Regions from separate parts of the Micromonospora profundi genome, predicted to be linked through region 1. Evidence: predicted binding sites of a transcription regulator. Region 1 holds the regulator's gene; the other holds the start of a gene.

Region 1 (10,055 bases):
GCGCGACCTCGATCGTGCCGGCGGCCATCAGCTTCGGGATCGACTCCGGGTCGAGCATGTCGTGCAGCGCGTCGTACAGCGGCCGCAGGTACGGGTCGATCTTCTCGTTGAGCGTGCCGGGCAGGAAGCCCAGCCGCTCCCCCGCCTCGACCGCCGGCCGGGTCAGGATGATCCGGTTGACCTGCTTGGCCTGCAACGCCTGGACGGCCTTCGCCATCGCCAGGTAGGTCTTGCCGGTGCCGGCCGGGCCGATGCCGAAGACGATGGTGTGCGAGTCGATCGCGTCGACGTAGCGCTTCTGCCCGAGCGTCTTGGGACGGATGGTGCGGCCGCGACGGGAGAGGATGTCGAGGGTCAGGACCTCGGCGGGCCGCTCGGCGCTGCCCTGCTCGAGCATGCCGACGGTACGCCGGACGGCGTCTGTGGTCAGGGTCTCGCCTTTCTCGATGAGTTCGAGCAGCTCACTGAAGACCCGCTCAGCAAGGGCGTTGTCGGCGGGAGCGCCGGTGATGGTGATCTCGTTGCCCCGCACGTGCACGTCACTCGTGACCGAACGCTCGACGAGTCGCAGGATCTCATCGCCCGCGCCGAGCAGATTGACCATGATCTTGGGGTCGGGCACGGTGATCCTGGTCTGCACCCGGGGAGCGCCGGGAGGTGGGGTGCCGGTCATAAGTTGGGCCGAAGGGCCCTGCGCACCTGCTCTCGATCTCGGGCGCCGGCCCTGCTGGCACGGCGTGCGGACGTTGGAGCCATCGTATCCGTTCAACGCGGAGCGCATCGCGCCCATTTCCGCTGGCCGCGATCAACCGCCGGCACGGAAGTCGTACCTGTCGAAGGTCTCCTGATGGCGGGTGAACCGGTAGGTCGCCCAGTGCATCCGGACCACCGTTCCGGCGTCGTCCCGGGTCAGCCTCAACAGCTCACCCACCTCCCGGCCCGACACGGTCCGGAACACGTCCGGCCGGTCCGGCAACGGGGCGAAGACCGCAGGTGGGCGCCCCGCCGGGTCGCCTGCCCCGCGCGCCCGCAGTGTGCCGTCGTGCCAGGAGAAGACGTACTCGAAGCCCTCGCCCCACCAGCGACCCAGCACACCTCGCAGGGCCGCCGGGGCGGGTGCGCCGGGCCGCCAGGGCTCGATCTCGGCCGGGTCGTGCTCGACGGCCTCGGCGAGCAGCCGGTGCGGCAGGTCGAGCAGTTCCGTCGCCGTTCCGGAGGAGCCGAGCACGGCGGCGCCCATCGCGCCTGGTGTGCCGTCGCCGCCCCGGCGGCCGTACACGGCTGCCAGGAACCCGGGCATCGCGCCGTCGTGCCCCACGTGCACCACCCGCTCGCCCTGCGGGATGAGGATCAGCCCGAGCCCGAAGCCGGCAGCCCAGAGCGTCTCGTCGGTAGTGGTAAGCGGCCAGCGCATCTCGTCGAGGGTGCCCGGGGCGAGCACCGCACCGGAAGGGTCGAGCGCCGCCGGGTCGGCGAGGAACGCCGCCCAGCGGGCCATGTCGGTAGCGGTGCTCCAGAGCTGGGCGGCGGGGCCGACCGCGCCGAAGTCGGTCGGCGGCTCGGGGTGGGCCTCGTCGGAGTACGCGTCGACAAGGAACCCTGTCGCTGCCGCCTCCAGGGGCGTCACCGTGGTGTCGGTGAGCCCGAGCGGCGTCAGTACCCGCTCGGTGAGCACCTCCGCCCAACTGCCGCCGCGCAGCCGGGCGACAAGCAGGCCGAGTACGGCCATCCCGAGGTTTGAGTAGTGGAACCGGCGGCCCGACGGCAGGACACGCTCGGCCCGGGCCAGCTCGGCCACCAGCCGCTCCGCGTCGGGTGCGGCCAAGGTGTCCCAGACGTCACCGAACGGCTCACGTTGCAGGCCACCGGTGTGCGACAGCAGCCGTCGTACGGTCAGCTCACCGTGCGCGGGCAGCTCCAGGTGCCGACCGACCGGATCATCCAGGTCGAGCAGGCCGTCGTCGCGGCACTGGAGGGTGAGCACCGCCGTGAAGGTCTTGGTGACCGAGCCGATCCGGAACTGGGTACGCGGCCCCAGCGCGCTGTCGGTGCCGGTGCCGCCGACGGTGCGGGTCCACAGCGGCCGGTCGACCCTGTGCAGCGCGGCCGACACCGCAGGCACCCGGGCATCGGCCTGCACCCGCCGGACCAGCCGGTCCAACCGGTCGTGCGCGCCGGGGCCGGATGTCACGCCAGGCTCCGCGCGAGCATCGGGCCGAGCGGCGCACCGCCGAGCAGGTGCGCGTGCACGTGGAACACCTCCTGCCCGCCGTACGTCCCGGTGTTGAACATCAGCCGGAATCCGTCGCCGAGCAGGCCCTCGTCCTCGGCCACCGCGGCGGCCGTGGCCAGCACCTCACCGGCCAGCCCGGGGTCGCCCTGCCCCAGGGTGGCGACGTCGGCGTAGTGCTCCTTCGGAATGACGAGTACGTGCACCGGCGCCTTCGGATCGATGTCACGGAAGGCGAGCGTCGTGGCGGTTTCCCGGACCACTGTGGCCGGGATCTCCCCGGCGACGATGCGGCAGAACAGGCAGTCGGATCCCATCGGGGCAGTGTAAGGAAGGGGCCGCTCGGGGCACACGGGGCTCCTGGGGCAGGATGGCCGCCATGACGGCTCGGGCGGTACTGGTGACCGGTTCTTCGCGTGGCATCGGCAGGGCGGTGGCGACGGCGTTCGCGGCCGGCGGCGACCGGGTGGCGATCCACCACCGCGACTCCGCCGCCGCGGCCGAGGAACTGCGCGCGCAACTACCGGGTACGGGGCACGTGGTGGTCCGCGCGGACCTCACCGACCCGGACGCCGTCCGGGCCATGGTCGACCGGGCCGCCGAGCAGCTCGGCGGGCTGGACGTCCTGGTCAACAACGCCGGGATGTACGGCGACCGGGACGACCCGCACCCGATCTTCGGCACCTCCTACGAGGAGTGGCAGCGGCGCTGGCGGCAGGTGCTGGAGACCAACCTGACAGGCGCCGGCAACGTCACCTGGTGCGCCGCCCAGCACATGCGCGAGCGCGGCGGTCGGATCGTCAACGTGTCGTCGCGGGGCGCGTTCCGGGGCGAGCCGCACCAGCCGGCGTACGGTGCCAGCAAGGCAGGGCTGAACGCGCTGGGTCAGTCCCTCGCCGTGGCGCTCGCGCCGTACGGGATCGCCGTCGCCACCGTCGCGCCGGGTTTCGTGGCGACCGACATGACCACCGAGCACCTTCGCGGCGAGAGCGGCGCGGCGATCCGGGCGCAGAGCCCGTTCGACCGGGTGGCCCGGCCGGAGGAGATCGCCGCGGCCGTGCACTGGCTGGCGTCGCCGGAGGCGGAGTGGGCCTCGGGCACCATCATCGACCTCAACGGCGCGTCCTACCTGCGCAGCTGACCAACCCGGCCACTGACCGGCAGGCGCCGAGCTACTCCACCTGCTGCCCGCCGGGTGTGAAGGTCGGGCTACCAGCGGCCGAGGCGTGTGGCGAGCACACTGAGCGCGGCCACGCCCGCGGTGGAGGTGCGCAGCACCTCCGCACCTAGCCGTACCGGTCGGCCGCCGGCTGCCCGGAACGCTGTCAGCTCGGCGGAATCGATGCCGCCTTCCGGGCCGACGACAAGCACGATCTCCCCGACGCTGGGCAGGTCGGCGGTGGTGAGCCGTTCCTCGGCCTCCTCGTGCAGGACGAACCCGGCGGCGGCACCGGCGATCCGGCGGGCCACCGTCGCCGTGGACTCGTCCGGCGCCCCGGCCACGACCGGCAACCAGGGCCGGCGTGCCTGCTTGGCTGCCTCCCGCGCGGTGGCCACCCACTTCTCCCGGGCGCGTACGCCCCGGTCGCCACGCCACTGGGTCACCGAACGGGACGCCGCCCAGGGCACGATCTCGTCCACACCGACCTCGGTCATCGCCTGCACTGCCAGCTCACCCCGGTCGCCCTTGGCGATGCCCTGCACTGTCACCAGCCGGGGTACGGGCGCGTCCGCGTACCCCCGGGAGGTGACGGCGACCTCCAGGACGCCCCTGCCGACGGCGGTGACCACGGCGGCGGCCGTGCCGCCTCGACCGTCGGCGAGCAGCAACTCCTCGCCGACGCGCAGCCGCTGCACTGTGGCGGCGTGGTGCCCCTCCGGGCCGTCCAGGATCAGCGCGTCGCCGGTGGGCAGCGCGTCGACCAGGAACAGCGGTGCGGACACCTCAGGCGTGCCCGTTGAACGCGTCGCGCATCCGGGAGAAGAAGCCGCCCTGCTTGGTCAGCTCGGCGACCTCCTCACCCCGGGTCTTGGCGAAGTCGCGCAGCATCCGCTCCTGGTCCGGGTCGAGCTTGGTCGGCGTCCGGACGTCGAGGTGCACGTACAGGTCGCCCCGGCCGGTGCCGCGCAGGTGCGGCACACCACGGGCGCGCAACCGCAGCGTGCTGGCCGGCTGGGTGCCGGCCTTGACGTCGACGGTCTCCTCGCTGTCGAGGGTCTTGATGGTGAGGCGGGTGCCCAGGGCGGCGGCGGTCATCGGCACGGTGACCCGGCAGTGCAGGTCGTCACCCTTGCGCGAGTAGACGTCGTGTGGCCGCTCGTGGATCTCGACGTAGAGGTCACCGGCGGTGCCACCGCCGGGGCCGACCTCACCCTGCTGGGCGAGGCGAATCCGCATGCCGTCCTCGACGCCGGCCGGGATCTTGACGGTCAGCGAGCGTCGGGTACGCACCCGGCCGTCGCCGGCGCAGGTGGGGCAGGGGTGCGGGATCGTGGTGCCGTAGCCCTGGCAGACGGTGCACGGCCGGGCGGAGACCACCTGGCCGAGGAAGGTGCGCTGCACCGACTGCACCTCGCCCCGACCGGCGCACGCCTCGCAGGTGGCCAGGTGGGTGCCGGCTGCCGTGCCGGCGCCCGAGCAGGTGGTGCAGAGCACAGCCGTGTCGACGGTGATCGGGGCCTCGACGCCGAACGCCGTCTCGTGCAGGTCCAGTTCGAGTCGCAGGATCGCGTCGGAGCCCGGACGGGTCCGTGGGCGGGGGCCACGGGCACCGCCCGCCGCGCCGCCGAAGAACGCGTCCATGATGTCCTGGAATCCGACGAACGGGCCGGCCCCGCCCGGGCCACCCGGACCGCCGGCGCCACCGCCGCCCGGGGCGAGCGGGTCGCCACCCAGGTCGACGATCTGCCGCTTGCGGTCGTCCGAGAGGACCTCGTACGCGGCGTTGATGTCCTTGAACTTCTCCTGAGCCTCCGGGTCCGGATTGACGTCCGGGTGGAACTGGCGCGCCAACTTGCGGTAGGCGCGCTTGATCTCGTCATCGGAGGCTTCCCGGCTGACACCGAGGATGCCGTAGTAGTCCCTGGCCACTGCGTTCCGTGTCCTCATGTTCGTCTCGCGTTGCGCCGACCGGCGGCCGCAGCCGGCCGTCGGCCCTGACTTGTCAGTTCTGGGCCAGCAGCTCGCCCACGTAGCGTGCCACGGCGCGCACCGTGGCGATGGTGCCGGGGTAGTCCATCCGGGTCGGCCCCAGCACCCCGAGGCCGCCGACGATTGTGCTGCCCGGGCCGTATCCCGTGCTCACCACCGAGGCGGCGCGCAGGTTGTCGAACTCGTTCTCGTCGCCGATCAGCACCCGGGTCGTGCTCGGCTCGGTCTCGCCGATGAGCTTGAGCAGCACGACCTCCTCTTCCAGGGCTTCGAGGATCGGCCTCAGGGAGCCCTGGAAGTCGAGCAGGCCGCCCCGGGTGAGGTTTGCGGTGCCGGCAAGCGCGATGCGTTCCTCGTGCCGCTCGACGAGCGTCTCCAGCAGGACGGAGGCGAGGGTGGCCATGGCCGGACGCAGTTCGGCCGGCACCTCCTCGACCAGCGCCTGCACCAGCGGCGGGGTGTCGGACAGCCGCTCACCGGCGAGCTTTTCGTTGATCATCCGGCGCAGGTCGGTGACGTCGTCGGCGGGCACCGGACCGGGCAGCTCCACGAGCCGCTGCTCGACACGGCCGGTGTCGGCGATCATGACGAGCATCAGCCGGGTGGTGGAGATCGGCACCAGTTCGAGGTGCCGCACCGAGGAGCGGGCCAGGCTCGGGTACTGCACGACGGCCACCTGGCGGGTCAGCTGGGCGAGCAGCCGGACTGTGCGGTGCACCACGTCATCGAGGTCGACAGCGCCCACAAGGAACCGCTCGATGGCCCGGCGCTCGGCCGGGCTGAGCGGCTTGACGCGGGACAGCCTGTCGACGAACAGCCGGTAGCCACGGTCGGTGGGCACCCGCCCGGCGCTGGTGTGCGGCTGCCGGATGTAGCCCTCTTCCTCCAGCACGGCCATGTCGTTGCGGACCGTGGCCGGGGAGACACCGAGCTGGTGACGCTCGACCAGCGCCTTGCTGCCGACCGGCTCCTGCGTGGAGACGTAGTCCTCGACGATGGCGCGGAGCACGGCGAGCTTCCGGTCGTCCAGACCCATCCTCCGCACCTCCTGTCGCACGTCGGCCACCGACCCGAACGGGGCCGGTGGGCCGCCTGGCACTCGACTGTAACGAGTGCCAGTCTACGTCGGCGCGCCCGCCGACGCGATGATCAAGGGCGTCGCTGTTCGTACCCCGTTGGCCGTTCAGCCTGTCGGCTCGGCGGTGTCGCTCTGGTGCGGCGTTGCCCGCCACCCCTACCGTGACACCATGACTGAACCACCTCGCCCACCCGGCGCGGGAGACCCTGGCGGCTATCCGCCGGAGCCGACCTCCCCGCCGGCGGCCCCCGGCTCGCCCTACTCGGCCGAGCCGCCCACCGCACCACTGTCCGGGGCACCTGGCTCGGGCGGCTATCCCCCGGCCGGCGGTTATCCGCCGCCCACCGGTGACCAACCGCCGTCAGGTGGCTACCCTCCGCCGGGTGGGTATCCCCCGCCCGGCGACTATCCCCCAGGTGGCGACTATCCCCCGCCCGGTGGCTACCCGCCGGGTGGCCCCACCGGCGGCTATCCGACGGGCGGCGCATACGGCGCCCCCGGCGGCGGCTACGCCAACAACGAGGACAAGACCTGGTCGCTTGTCGCGCACTTCGGCGGTGCCGCCGGCGCGCTGATCAGCTTCGGTCCGCTGGGCTTCGTGGCCCCGCTCATCGCCTACCTGGTCCGCGGCAACCAGTCGCCGACCGTACGGGCGCAGGCCCTGGCCGCGCTCAACTTCCAGATCCTCTGGTCGATCATCGCGTTCGTGCTGCTATTCGTGAGCTGGTGCCTGCTCTTCCTGCCCAGCATCGCGGTAGTGGTGATCCAGATCCTGTTCGGGATCATCGCCGGCATGAAGGCCAACGAGGGCGCGTCCTACCGCTACCCGATGTCGGCCAACTTCATCAAGTGATCCGGACCGGCCGCTCCCCCGGCCGGTCCGGCGCACCGTCGCCGGCCGGGGCAGCGCGTCGGCCAGGGCAGCGCGCCGGCCGGGGCAGCGCGTCGGTTCTTTCAGGGCAGCAGGTCACGGACCACGGCGTCGGCGAGCAACCGGCCGCGCAGGGTGAGCACCGCCCGACCGGCCGCGTAGTCGTCGGCGGTCAGCAGTCCGTCGGCAAGCGCACGGTCGGCGCCGGCCCGGCCTGCGGCGTCGAGCACCGCCAGCGGCAGGCCGCTTGCCAGCCGCAGCCGCAGCATCACGTCCTCCATGTGCGCCTCGTCGGCGGTGAGCACCTCACGGGCCAGGCCGGGTGACTCGCCGGCGGCCAACCGCTGGGCGTACGTCGTGGGGTGCTTCACGTTCCACCAGCGCACTCCGCCGACGTGACTGTGCGCTCCGGGGCCGAGCCCCCACCAGTCCGCGCCGGTCCAGTACAGCAGGTTGTGCCGGCACCGGGCGTCGTCGGTGCGGGCCCAGTTGGACACCTCGTACCAGGACAGGCCGGCCGCGTCGAGGGCAGCCTCCGCGGCCAGGTAGCGGTCCGCTGCCACGTCGTCACTGGGGTACGCCAGCTCGCCGCGCCGCATCCGCGCGGCCAGTCGGGTGCCGTCCTCCACGATCAGGGCGTACGCGCTGACGTGGTCCACCCCGGCGGCCACGACCTGCTCCAGCGAGGCGGCGAAGTCCTCGGCCCGCTCCCCCGGCGTGCCGTAGATCAGGTCCAGGTTGACGTGCTCGAAACCGGCGTCACGCGCCTCCAGGGCTGCGGCCGTGGCCCGGCCGGCGCTGTGTTTGCGGTCCAGGATCGCCAGCACGCCCGGGGAGGCGGACTGCATGCCCAGCGAGATCCGGGTGTAGCCGGCGTTGCGCAGCAGCTTCAACGATTCCGGGGTGACCGATTCCGGGTTGGCCTCGGTGGTCACCTCGACGTCGGCGGCCAGCCCCCAGGTGCGGTCGATGCCGTCCAGGATGCGGGCCAGGTCGTCGGCGGGCAGCAAGGTTGGTGTGCCGCCGCCGACGAAGACCGTGTCGACCCGGGGCGGCGGGCTGTCGCCGAGCACCCGGGCGGCGAGCGCCAACTCGGCGAGCACAGTGTCGGCGTACCCCTCGCGGCTGGCCCCTCCGCCCAGTTCGGCGGCCGTGTACGTGTTGAAGTCGCAGTAGCCGCAGCGGCTGGCGCAGAACGGGACGTGCACGTACACGCCGAAACCGCGCGCACCGACAGCGCTGGTGGCGGTGGCGGGCAGAGATCCGTCGACGGGGACGGTCTCACCATCTGGAAGGACGCCGGGCATGGCCACTAGTGTGCCCGGCATGACCTCTCCCGACGTCCTCGTGCGTGTCGCCACGGCCCGTGGGGTGACCACCCTCACCCTCGACAGTCCGCACAACCGCAACGCGCTCTCCACAGCTCTGATGACCCAGTTGCTGACCGGCCTGGCCGACGCGGTCGCGGACGACACGGTTCGGGTGATCGTGCTCGACCACACCGGGCCGGTCTTCTGCTCCGGGGCGGATCTCAAGGAGACCGCCATGGCGTACGCCAGTGGGACGGTGCCCGCGGCGATGCTCGGCGACGTGCTCACCGCCCTGTGGGAGTGCCCGAAGCCGGTGCTGGCAAAGGTCTCCGGTCCGGCCCGGGCGGGCGGGCTGGGTCTGATCGCGGCCGCCGACCTGGCGGTGTGCGCCGAGGAGGCGACATTCGCCTTCACCGAGGTACGGATCGGCGTGATCCCTGCGGTGATCTCGGCGACTGTGCTGCCCCGGCTGCACCCGCGTGCCGCCGCCGAGCTGTACCTGACCGGCGACACCTTCGACGGCCGGCGGGCCGCCGAGATCGGCCTGGTCACGGCTGCCGTGCCGGCCGACGATCTGGACGCCTCGGTGGCCCGGTACTGCGACTCGCTCGTGCGCGGCGCGCCCCGGGCGCTGGCCGGGGCGAAGGACCTGCTGCGCCGGCCGGGCACCGCCGAGCTGCGCGACGAGCTGGCCCGCCTCTCCGCCCTGTCGACGGGCTTCTTCCTCTCCGACGAGGGACGCGAGGGGATCATGGCCTTCCGGGAGAAGCGGGACGCCGCCTGGGTGCCGGCCGCCGAGTAGCGGTTTGTCCTGGTGAACGCGGGGAACGTCACTTCGACGTTCTCCGCTCCGGGGCGGGAACCGGTCGGACGGCCCGGACGGCGTCAACGGGGACGTACGCTTGTCGGACTGTCGAATCTGGGGGTGTGAGTGCGGACTCGGGCAGCCGTGTCGGGTGGTGTGGTGCTCATCCTCGTCGCCGTGATCGCGATCTGGGTCGTGGTCCGGCAGGCCGGGGATCGACTGCGGCTGCCGCTGGCGGGCCGGACCTGCACGGTCCAGGCCGACGGCCGGGTCGTGCTTGACGCCGACCAGATGGCCAACGCGGCGACGATCGCGGCGATCGGCGCCCAGCGCGGGATGCCCGAGCGGGCCGTGGTGGTCGCGCTGGCAACCGCGTACCAGGAGTCGGGGCTGCGCAACCTCGCCGACGGTGACCGCGACTCGGTGGGCCTGTTCCAGCAGCGCCCGAGCCAGGGTTGGGGCACTCCGGCGCAGATCCGGGACCAGCGCTACGCGGCGAACCGTTTCTACGCGGCGCTGAAGAAGGTGCGCGGCTGGGAGGAGATGCGGGTCACCGACGCCGCCCAGCGGGTGCAGCGCTCGGCGTTTCCCGAGGCGTACCAGAAGTGGG
Region 2 (10,055 bases), 6.0 Mb from region 1:
CGAGCACACCGCCCATCAGCTCGGCGGCGTGCTCCGCCGACTCCAGGCCACGGTGACTCGTCTCGAAGGAGATCCGGGTCCGCCGGGTCAGGACATCCTCCAGGTGCAGCGCACCCTCGGCCCGAGCCGCGTACGCGACCTCGGCGGCCAGGTACTCCGGAGCCCCGGCCAGCGGCGACGCGAGCAACGGATCGGCGTCGATCATGGCGAGCAGGTCCAGTGTGAGGCTGCCGTACCGCTCGAGCAGGTGCTCCAGGACACCCACCGGCACACCGTGCCGGCGCGCCAGGTCGGCACGGTCGCGCCACAGCGCCGGATAGCCGTCCGCGCCGAGCAGCGGCAGATCGGCGGTACGCGACGCACGGCCGCCACCCAACCGGCGTACCGCCCTGTCGACAACGTCCGAGGCCATCACCCGGTACGTCGTGTACTTGCCCCCGGCGACAAGCATCAGCCCGAGCATCGGCTCGAACACGGCGTGCTCGCGGGAGAGCTTCGAGGTGGAGTCGGCCTCACCGGCCAGCAACGGCCGCAGCCCGGCGTAGACGCCCTCGATGTCGGCGGTGGTCAACGGCCTGTCGAGCACGGTGTTCACCTGCTGCAACAGGTACTCGATGTCGCTGGCCGAGGCCGCCGGGTGGGACCTGTCCAGTCGCCAGTCGGTGTCGGTGGTGCCGATGATCCAGTGCCCGCCCCACGGGATGACGAAGAGCACCGAGCGCGCCGTACGCAGGATGAGCCCCGTCTCACCGGTGATCGCCGAGCGCGGCACCACCAGGTGCACCCCCTTCGAGGCGCGTACCCGGATGCCGGGCCGCAGTCCCACGTCGTTGAGCATCCGGGACATGTCGTCGCTCCACACGCCGGTGGCGGCGATCACCGTACGGGCCTGCACCTCGAACTCGGCATCCGGCGACCCGGCCGGCGCCTCAAGGTCACGCACCCGGACGCCGGTGACCTCCCGCGCCTGCCGGATCAACCCGACAGCACGGGTGCTGCTGACCACCGTGGCGCCGAGGCTGGCGGCGGTACGGGCCAGGGTGACCACCAGCCGGGCGTCGTCGACCTGCCCGTCGTAGTAGCGGATCGCCCCGGCCAGCGCATCGGCCCGCAGGCTCGGGAAGATCCGCCGAGCACCCTCCCGGGTCAGGTGCCGGTGCAGCGGCATGCCTCGGCCACCGCCGAAGAGACCGGCGAACGCGTCGTACGTGGCCACACCGGCGCCGTAGTACGAGCGGCGGAAGATCCGGGCGGGCAGGTCCCGCAGACCTCGACCCGCCGGCAGCGGCACCAGGAACGGCACCGGGCGAACGAGGTGTGGCGCGAGCCGGGTCGCCAGCAGACCGCGCTCGGTAAGCGCCTCGTGGACCAGGTGGAACTCCAACTGCTCCAGGTAGCGCAGCCCGCCGTGGATCAGTTTGCTGGAACGGCTGGACGTGCCGGAGGCGAGATCGCGTGCCTCGACCAGGGCGACCTTGAGCCCTCGGGACGCCGCGTCCAGAGCCGCGCCCGCACCTGTCACTCCGCCTCCGATGACCAGCACGTCGAAGCGTTCCGCGCGCAGTCGGCGCAGGTCAGCGGTGCGGCGGGCCGGGGAGAGCTGTCCGGCGACCGATCGGGAGATGTTGGGGTCACGCACCCGTCCACCGTAACCGCCGTGGTCACCGGTCGACATGCGGCGCTCGCCCCGTACTGTGCGAGTCATGCAGGTCGGCTCTGCGTCACCCGCTGGTCAACCACCGCCCTACCAGCCGTGGGCGGCGCCCCGGCCCAGCCCGTGGCCGGTCGTCGCGGCCGTGCTGGCGGGCTGCTGGACGGTAGCGGTCACCGTGGGAACCCAGGCCGGTGGCTGGGTCACCGACCAGGTGCTGCTGGCCTTCGGGCTGGACCGGGTCGGCTGGCTCTGGCCGGTGCTGGGTCTGGCAACCGTCGTGCTGGTGGGCACACCCGCCCTGCTGTTGACCGTGTTGCCCCGCTCTGCCGCGGTCCGGGCCACCGGATGGGTCTGGCTGGTCGCCGCGCTGGCCAGTGGGGTGTTCACTGTGCTGCGGGTAGTGCCGCCGGTGCACCACGAGGCGTACCTCGCCGGGCTTGCCGGCTCGGCGCTGCTCGGCGCGTTCGCCGTGCGCTGGTCGGCGCGCCGTCGGGCGTACCCCAGGGATTCCGACCCCGTCGCCGTCGCGGCGCCCCACGGAGACGCCGACGCCACGCGGCCCGAGGTCGCCGACGCCGTTCCCCACGGCGACGTTCACAGCGCGCGGCCCGGGGTCGCCGACGCCGCTCCCCACGGAGACAGCCACACCGCGCGGCCCGAGGTCGGCGGCGTCGCGGAGCCGGTCGGGCGGCGGCGGGAGTCGCGCCGCCCCGGGCCGGTGCCGCTGCTCGCGGTCGCCGCCGGCTTGGCGCTGCTGCTGCCGTGGGTCTGGCTGGGCGCGCTCGGCGGGCTGCTGGAGACGGTGCTCGCCGTGCTGGCGGCAGCCGCAGTGGGTGTGCTGGCCGCGACGCTGTTCGACGCTGCGTTCTGGTCGACGTTCGCTGTCGGTAGGCCGCCCCGCCCAACCCGGTTGGTGCTTGTCGGTGGGCTGGTAGCCGGGGTGGCGTTGCTGCTGCTGGCTGCCGGCGTCGGTCAGTCCGGTGCGCAGTTGCCCGCCCTGCTGACCCTGCCACCTGCGGGTTTCGCGTTGGCCGCGCTGTGGGCGGCGACCTGGCGACCTACCGCCGACCCGGCCGACGCCACGCGCGCCGGTCGGGCCGCGACCGGGTGGCTGGTGGGCCTGGCCGTGCTCGGCCCGCGGGCGTTCACCGACCCGGAAGAGATCAGCCTGCTGCTGGTCGGCACCCGCGACGTTCCGTACTGGGTGGCGGTCGCCGCTGGTGCCGGGCTCGCCGTCGCGGTCCTGGTCGCCATCGGGTACGCGGTGCTGCTCGCCCGGCCGAAGGCACGCACCCCGAGCCGCCGGGTCGCGGCGGTGGCAGCCGTGGTGCTGCTGGTGACGGCGGTCGTCGTGGACGTCGGCCCCGGCCAGCCCGGCCTGCACGGCGAGCGGCTGCTCGTGGTCCTGCGCGAGCAGGCCGACCTGAGCGACCTGCCGGCCGCCACGCCTGGGAGGGCCGGGCGGGACGCGCGGGCGGTGGAGGTCTACCGGCGGCTGGTGGCCACCGCCGAGCGGACCCAGGCCGACCTGCGCCGCGACGTCAACCGGCTACGACTCGACCCCGTCTCGTACTACCTGGTGAACGCCGTGGAGGTGGACGGCGGCCCGTTCGTGCGGGCCTGGCTGGCCCGGCGGCCCGAGGTGGCCCGTGTACTGGTCAGCCAACAACTGCGACCGCTGCCCGCCCCGGCGGGACAGACCCGGGGCACCGCACCGGCGCCCACCGGCCCGGAGTGGAACATCAGGCAGATCGGCGCCGACAAGGTCTGGTCGCAGCTCGGGGTGACCGGCTCGGGCATCGTGGTGGGCAGCTCCGATTCCGGCGTGGACGGTGGCCATCCGGCGCTGCGAGCCGGGTTCCGTGGCGGGGACGACTCCTGGTACGACCCGTGGAACGGCACCCGCACCCCCACCGACAAGGGCGGGCACGGCACCCACACGACCGGTAGCGCTGTGGGACGGGCCGGCGTCGGGGTGGCCCCGGACGCGCAGTGGGTCGGCTGCGTCAACCTGGACCGTAACCTGGGTAGCCCCGGGCACTACCTGGACTGCCTCCAGTTCATGCTGGCCCCCTTCCCGGCCGGCGGCGATCCGTTCACCGACGGCCGTCCGGAACGCGCACCGCAGGTGCTTACCAACTCGTGGGGCTGCCCGCCCATCGAAGGCTGCGACCCGGCTGCGCTGCTGCCGGCCGCCACGGCGCTCGATGCCGCAGGCATCTTCGTGGTCGCCGCAGCTGGCAACACCGGCCCGTGGTGCGCGTCGATCGACGACCCGCCCGCGCCGTACGCGAGCGTGCTGACCGTGGGTGCTGTCGACGCGCAGGGGCGGGTGGCCGAGTTCTCCTCGCGCGGACCGGTTCCGGGCGGCGACGGCAAGCCGGATGTGGTGGCGCCGGGGGTGGGTGTGGTGTCGGCAATGCCCGGCGGCGGCTACGCGGCGCTGGACGGCACGTCGATGGCGACCCCGCAGGTCGCGGGAGTGGTCGCGCTCATGTGGTCGGCGAACCCGGCGCTGGTCGGTGACCTGCCCCGGACCCGGCAGATCCTGCGCGACACTGCCACACCGGTGACGGCGACCTACCGTTCCGGCAACCCGGCCGACGCCTGCGGCGGCGCGGCCAACGTTACGGGCGCGGGGCAGGTCGATGCCTTCGCTGCTGTCCGCGCCGCCCAGCCCTAAGGAAGGGCACCTTATTAACGCCTGGTGTATAGGAAGGGGCCCTTCCTAACGCGGCGGGCGGGAACGCGGCGGGGCGGGGCGGGAAGGCGGCGGGCGGGAACGCGGCACGACGCGCGGTGATCTAGGGTCGGCCACCATGACCGCCGAGATCGTCGTCACCGAGCTGACTCCCGACCTGGCTCCCAGCGTGGTACGCCTCTGCGCACAGGCTCTCGACCTGGCGGAGGACGCCACCGAGGCGGCAGCCATCGTGGACGTGCTGTGGCCCCGGGCCGCCACAGCCGGCCGGCCGGTGGTCGGGCTGGGCGCGTACCAGGGTGCTGACCTGGTCGGCGTGCTGCTCTGCTCGGTGTCGTCGAGCGACCCGTCCCTCGGGCACGTCGACCTGGTGGCCGTGCTGCCGGAGCAGCGTCGCCGAGGTGTCGGTCGCGCGCTCCTGAGGCGGGCCGAGCGGGTGCTCGCCGAACGCGGCGCGACCGAGGTGCTGCTTGCCGGCAACCCGCCGTACTACGCGTGGCCGGGCATCGACGTCCGCTACACGCCGGCGATCTGTGCCGCCCTCGCGCTGGGCTACCGGCAGGACCGGACCGCCTGGAACATGACGGCCGACCTGTCGTACGACGGTTCGCCGGCACTGCGGTCCACCGAGGCGGCGGAGCGGCGGCTTGCCGAGCAGGGCGTCACCGTACGCCGGGCGGAGCCGGCGGACCTGCCGGCGCTGACCGAGTTCGCCCGGTCCACCTTCGGCGGCACGTGGGACGGCGAGTTGGCAGGGTCGGTGGGTCGCGAGGGCGCCGGTTGCCACATTGCGGAGCGGGACGGCGAGGTGCTCGGTTTCGCCGCGTACGGGTCGTCCCGTCCGAGTTGGTTCGGGCCGATGGGCACCGCGCCGGCTGCTGCGGGTTCGGGCATCGGCGGGGTGCTGCTGCGGCGTTGCCTGCGTGACCAGCGGGCGGCAGGGCTGGACCGGGCGCAGATCGGCTGGGTGGGGCCGGTGCCGTTCTACTCGGGCAGCGCGGGTGCCCGGATCGAGCGGGTCTTCTTCCTGTACCGGCGGACACTCGATGTCGGTTAAAGGGCGAACAGGATATAGATCCATATAACGCGATTCGCCCGCATCGGTGATCGACACCCCCTACCGTTTCGGTAAGAGGAGGCAGCCATGACCACGGATGATGACCAGACCGAGGACGGCCCGCCGATCACCTGGAAGCCTGTCGCCGAACTGCCCGGCCAACTGCCGTTCGACAGGCTCGACTACGGCGACGCCGAACAACTGGCCGAGATGGCCACCGACGACCCGGCGGCGGAGTCGCACGAGATGGTGGACGCGCCGATCCAGCTGCCTCCGCCGTACGACCAGGCGAAGAAGCGGCGCAACCAGCGGCCACTGCCCACCTGACGACAAGGGCCAAACGACGAACGGGGCGGACCGCGTCAGCGGCCCACCCCGTTCGGTGTCGGGACTGGACTCAGAAGTCCATCTCTCCGCCACCCGGGCCAGCCGGGGCAGCCGGGTTCTTCTCCGGCTTGTCCGCGACGACGGCCTCGGTGGTGAGGAAGAGCGCCGCGATGGAGGCGGCGTTCTGCAGCGCCGAGCGCGTCACCTTGGCCGGGTCGATGATGCCCGCGGCCAGCAGGTCGACGTACTCGCCGTTGGCGGCGTTGAGTCCGTGACCCGCTTCGAGGTTACGGACCTTCTCCACCACGACGCCGCCCTCGAGGCCGGCGTTGACGGCGATCTGCCGCAGCGGGGCGTCCAGCGCGACCTTGACGATGTTGGCACCGGTCGCCTCGTCGCCGACCAGGTCCAGCTTGTCGAAGGCGGTCTTGCCGGCCTGCACCAGCGCGACGCCACCACCCGGGACGATGCCCTCCTCGACGGCCGCCTTCGCGTTGCGAACGGCGTCCTCGATGCGGTGCTTGCGCTCCTTGAGCTCGACCTCGGTGGCCGCGCCGACCTTGATCACCGCGACGCCACCGGCCAGCTTGGCCAGCCGCTCCTGCAGCTTCTCACGGTCGTAGTCGGAGTCGCTCTTGTCGATCTCGGCCCGGATCTGGTTGACCCGACCCTGGATCTGCTCGGCGTCACCGGCACCGTCGACGATCGTGGTCTCGTCCTTGGTCACCACGACCTTGCGGGCGCGGCCCAGCATGTCGAGGCCGACGGCGTCGAGCTTGAGGCCAACCTCCTCGCTGATGACCTGACCACCGGTGAGGATGGCGATGTCGGCGAGCATGGCCTTGCGGCGGTCACCGAAGCCCGGCGCCTTGACGGCGACCGACTTGAAGGTGCCCCGGACCTTGTTGACGACAAGGGTGGCCAGGGCCTCGCCCTCGATGTCCTCGGCGATGATCAGCAGCGACTTGCCCGACTGCATGACCTTCTCGAGGATCGGGAGCAGGTCCTTGACCGACGAGATCTTGCTGTTGACGATCAGGAGGTAGGGGTCGTCGAAGACGGCCTCCATGCGCTCCGGGTCGGTCATGAAGTAGGCCGAGATGTAGCCCTTGTCGAAGCGCATGCCCTCGGTGAGCTCAAGCTCCAGCCCGAAGGTGTTGCTCTCCTCGACGGTGATGACGCCTTCCTTGCCGACCTTGTCCATCGCCTCGGCGATGATCTCGCCGACGGTGCTGTCACCGGCGGAGATGGAGGCGGTGGAGGCGATCTGCTCCTTGGTCTCGACGTCCTTGGCGAGCTTGGACAGCTCCTCCGAGACGCTCGCGACAGCAGCCTCGATGCCCCGCTTCAGGGCCATCGGGTTGGCGCCAGCGGCCACGTTGCGCAGACCCTCGCGAACCAGAGCCTGGGCCAGGACGGTCGCCGTCGTCGTGCCGTCACCGGCAACGTCGTCGGTCTTCTTGGCGACCTCCTTGACCAGCTCGGCGCCGATCTTCTCGTACGGGTCCTCGAGCTCGATCTCCTTGGCGATGCTCACACCATCGTTGGTGATGGTGGGGGCACCCCACTTCTTCTCGAGCACCACGTTGCGGCCCTTCGGGCCGAGGGTCACCTTTACGGCGTCGGCGAGCTGGTTCATGCCTCGCTCGAGGCCGCGGCGAGCCTCTTCGTCGAACGCGATCATCTTGGCCATACGGCGTTGTCCTCCTGGACACTCACGGGCCACCCGAGATTGTGCCCCGGATGGGCCGCCTGGTGTACGCACCTTGGGACGTCGCCACCTGGCGACGACGACGTCCTTCGGCCGGGCCGGATAGCCCGCGACGACCGGCCATGTGCCGCCCCGGTGTCTCCACACCGGTGCAACCTGGCCCCACCGTCCCGACCATTGGCACTCACAGTGTGCGAGTGCCAATGCCTTTTTTAGCACTCTCACCTGCCGAGTGCAAGCACGATGGGGCCGCTCAGCCGAGTTCCGCGGCCAGTCCGGCGCTGTTCACCGGCCCCTCATGGGCCCGCTGCTCGGTGTACGTGACCAGCAGGCCGACCAGCTGGACGAGGTAGGCCGGCAGGGCCAGGACCGAGGTGACCGCGATCACGACCACCACGCCCACTGCGGAGCCCGGCGACCCGAATGGATCCGTACCGAAGGGGGCGGTGCCCACCGACTCCAGGGCACCGGAGATCAAGCTGACGACGAGCACCACGCCGCCCACCAGCGCCACCCGGCCGAGCATCATCCCGAACCGGTCGTGGAACATCCGGAACGACCGGCCGATCGGGTTCTGCCGTTCGAAGAGGTAGACCGGGCCGGCCATGCTCAGCGCAAACGCCAGATAGATGCCCGGCAGTAGGCAGAGACAGAGACCCACACCGACGAGCAGGCCCATCACCAGCGTCCAGCCCCACAGACCGAGCGCCCGGCGTACGCCGTACCCCAGCGCCGCGTCGAGGCTGGCCGGCCTGCCGGCGGCCTGCTGGGTGATCACCCAACTGCCTGCGGCCCACCCGATGGCCTGCACCGCACCGATAAGCAGGCTGCCGACGATCAGCACCACGGCGAAGGTCAACAGCTCTGTACCGAAGTTGTCCGGCAGCCCGGCAGCCGGGTCAGGGGGCTGCGTGTCCCACCCGGCTGACGGGTCCAGGGCCAGCGAGATGATCGCCAGGGCGGCTGCGGGCAGCACCTGGGTGAGCAGCAGAATCGGCACCAACTGCCGCCAGCCCCGCCGCAGCCCGCCGTTGAACCGTTGAAGCCAGCCCGGAAGACCGGCACCCGGTGGCGTGACCAGCGGGTCGTTGGGGTCGATGCCGGGTGGGTACCAGCCGACCTGCGGCCCCGGATACCAGTACTGGCCGCCGTAGGGACCAGCGCCGGGCGGGTAGCCGCCGGTGGGCGGGAAGACCCAGCCCTGCGGGGGTGGACCAGCCTGCGGACCCCAGCCGGCCTGCGGGTCACCCCAGCCCTGCGGCGGCGGACCGGCCTGCGGACCCCCGCCCGCCTGCGGGGCACCCCAGCCCGCCGGCTGACCCCACCCACCCTGCGGGGCACCCCACCCTGGCGGCGGGCCGGCGGGCAGCTGACCTGCCGGTTGGCCCCAGCCACCCTGGGCGGCGTCCCACCCGGGCTGCTGACCGGGGTACGCGCCGGATGTGGGCGTCGCACCGGGCTGGAGCGGATCGGACGGACCCGGCTCCCCCGGCCCGATGGGCGGGTTGGGCGGGGGCGGCTGGTCAGTCATGAACCCTCCTCAGCATTGGCTGGAACGGTTCACGATCTTCCAGGGTGGGCTTCGTCGGCGCAGCCCCGACCCGCCGACGACCGGGCATGATTCAGCGCCCGGCCGGGCGGATGGGTGCGGGGCTGCGCTCAGGCGACGACGCGCACGTGCTCGGCCTGCGGACCCTTCTGACCCTGGGCGATCTCGAACTCCACCCGCTGACCGTCGTCCAGCGCCTTGTAGCCGTCCATCTCGATCGCGGAGAAGTGGACGAACACGTCCTGACCGCCGTCGACGGCAATGAAGCCGTAGCCCTTTTCGGCGTTGAACCACTTCACGGTGCCCTGTGCCACGGTGCACTTCCTCACTCTGCGCGGCGTTGCCTGGCCCCGGCGCACGGCAGGGCCGGACGCCTCCGGCCCACCGCTTCAGCGATCGACGACGGCCGCTGAAGGGGGTGACCGAAATCGCACGCTACACGAGGAGTGACGGCCGCGCACGACCACAAATCGGGCATATTCCTGACCCTTCCCTCAGCACGCCTGACGGTGGCGACAACCCCCGCTTGATTTACGCCCGTCGTTGCGCAGGTGGCCGCTGCCGGCCCTGATCAACCACCGCGGGATGCGCGTGGGCCTGCCGAGGATCCGGGTGGGAACGGGTCAGGCGCGGTCCGGAAAACGGCTTCTGCCCCTGTGGTAGGCATGCAGACATGACCACCGACACCGACTCGGCCGCCGTTCGACAGGCGAAGATCCGTCGGGTCCGGCCGGAGGATGCCGGCCGGATGCGGGCCCTGCGCCTGGAGATGCTCGCCGACGCGCCGTTGGCCTTCCTGGAGACCCTGGCGGAAGCGGCGGCCCGGCCGCACGCCGAGTACGCGGCCCGGATCGCGTACACCTCGATCGGGTCCGACACCGCGCAGTTCGTCGCCGATCCCGGAGGTCGGCTGGTCGGGCACGCCGGTGGCACTGTGGCGCCGCGCGAGGCCGACCTGACAGTGATCTACGCGGTCTATGTCACGCCGACCTGGCGGGGCAGCGGCCTGCTCGGTGATCTGATCGACGAGGTGGCGGCCTGGTCGCTGGCCTGCGG

What was found. Region 1 encodes HrcA, which represses chaperone genes, less so after heat shock. Its sites were predicted from a motif close to GGTTNGCACNCTCNNNNNGAGNGTGCNAACC; they were not measured.
Region 2: groL (chaperonin GroEL) is a predicted target of HrcA. The motif match lies at 7,626-7,656, and genes of this name have one in related genera.

The regions. Positions count from the first base shown of each region.
Region 1 covers NZ_JAATJK010000001.1:502,328-512,382, reverse strand. Annotated here, with positions in the region: gene F4558_RS02410 (PhoH family protein) at 1-673, opposite strand, end outside; gene F4558_RS02405 (serine hydrolase domain-containing protein) at 806-2,191, opposite strand; gene F4558_RS02400 (histidine triad nucleotide-binding protein) at 2,188-2,547, opposite strand; gene F4558_RS02395 (SDR family NAD(P)-dependent oxidoreductase) at 2,610-3,371, shown strand; gene F4558_RS02390 (16S rRNA (uracil(1498)-N(3))-methyltransferase) at 3,440-4,174, opposite strand; gene dnaJ (molecular chaperone DnaJ) at 4,176-5,321, opposite strand; gene hrcA (heat-inducible transcriptional repressor HrcA) at 5,395-6,417, opposite strand; gene F4558_RS02375 (DUF4870 domain-containing protein) at 6,629-7,312, shown strand; gene hemW (radical SAM family heme chaperone HemW) at 7,414-8,637, opposite strand; gene F4558_RS02365 (enoyl-CoA hydratase family protein) at 8,657-9,442, shown strand; gene F4558_RS02360 (hypothetical protein) at 9,572-10,055, shown strand, end outside.
Region 2 covers NZ_JAATJK010000001.1:6,462,431-6,472,485, reverse strand. Annotated here, with positions in the region: gene F4558_RS28960 (glycerol-3-phosphate dehydrogenase/oxidase) at 1-1,624, opposite strand, end outside; gene F4558_RS28955 (S8 family serine peptidase) at 1,704-4,337, shown strand; gene F4558_RS28950 (GNAT family N-acetyltransferase) at 4,474-5,412, shown strand; gene F4558_RS28945 (hypothetical protein) at 5,500-5,739, shown strand; gene groL (chaperonin GroEL) at 5,810-7,432, opposite strand; gene F4558_RS31335 (hypothetical protein) at 7,704-8,981, opposite strand; gene F4558_RS28930 (cold-shock protein) at 9,110-9,313, opposite strand; gene F4558_RS28925 (GNAT family N-acetyltransferase) at 9,673-10,055, shown strand, end outside.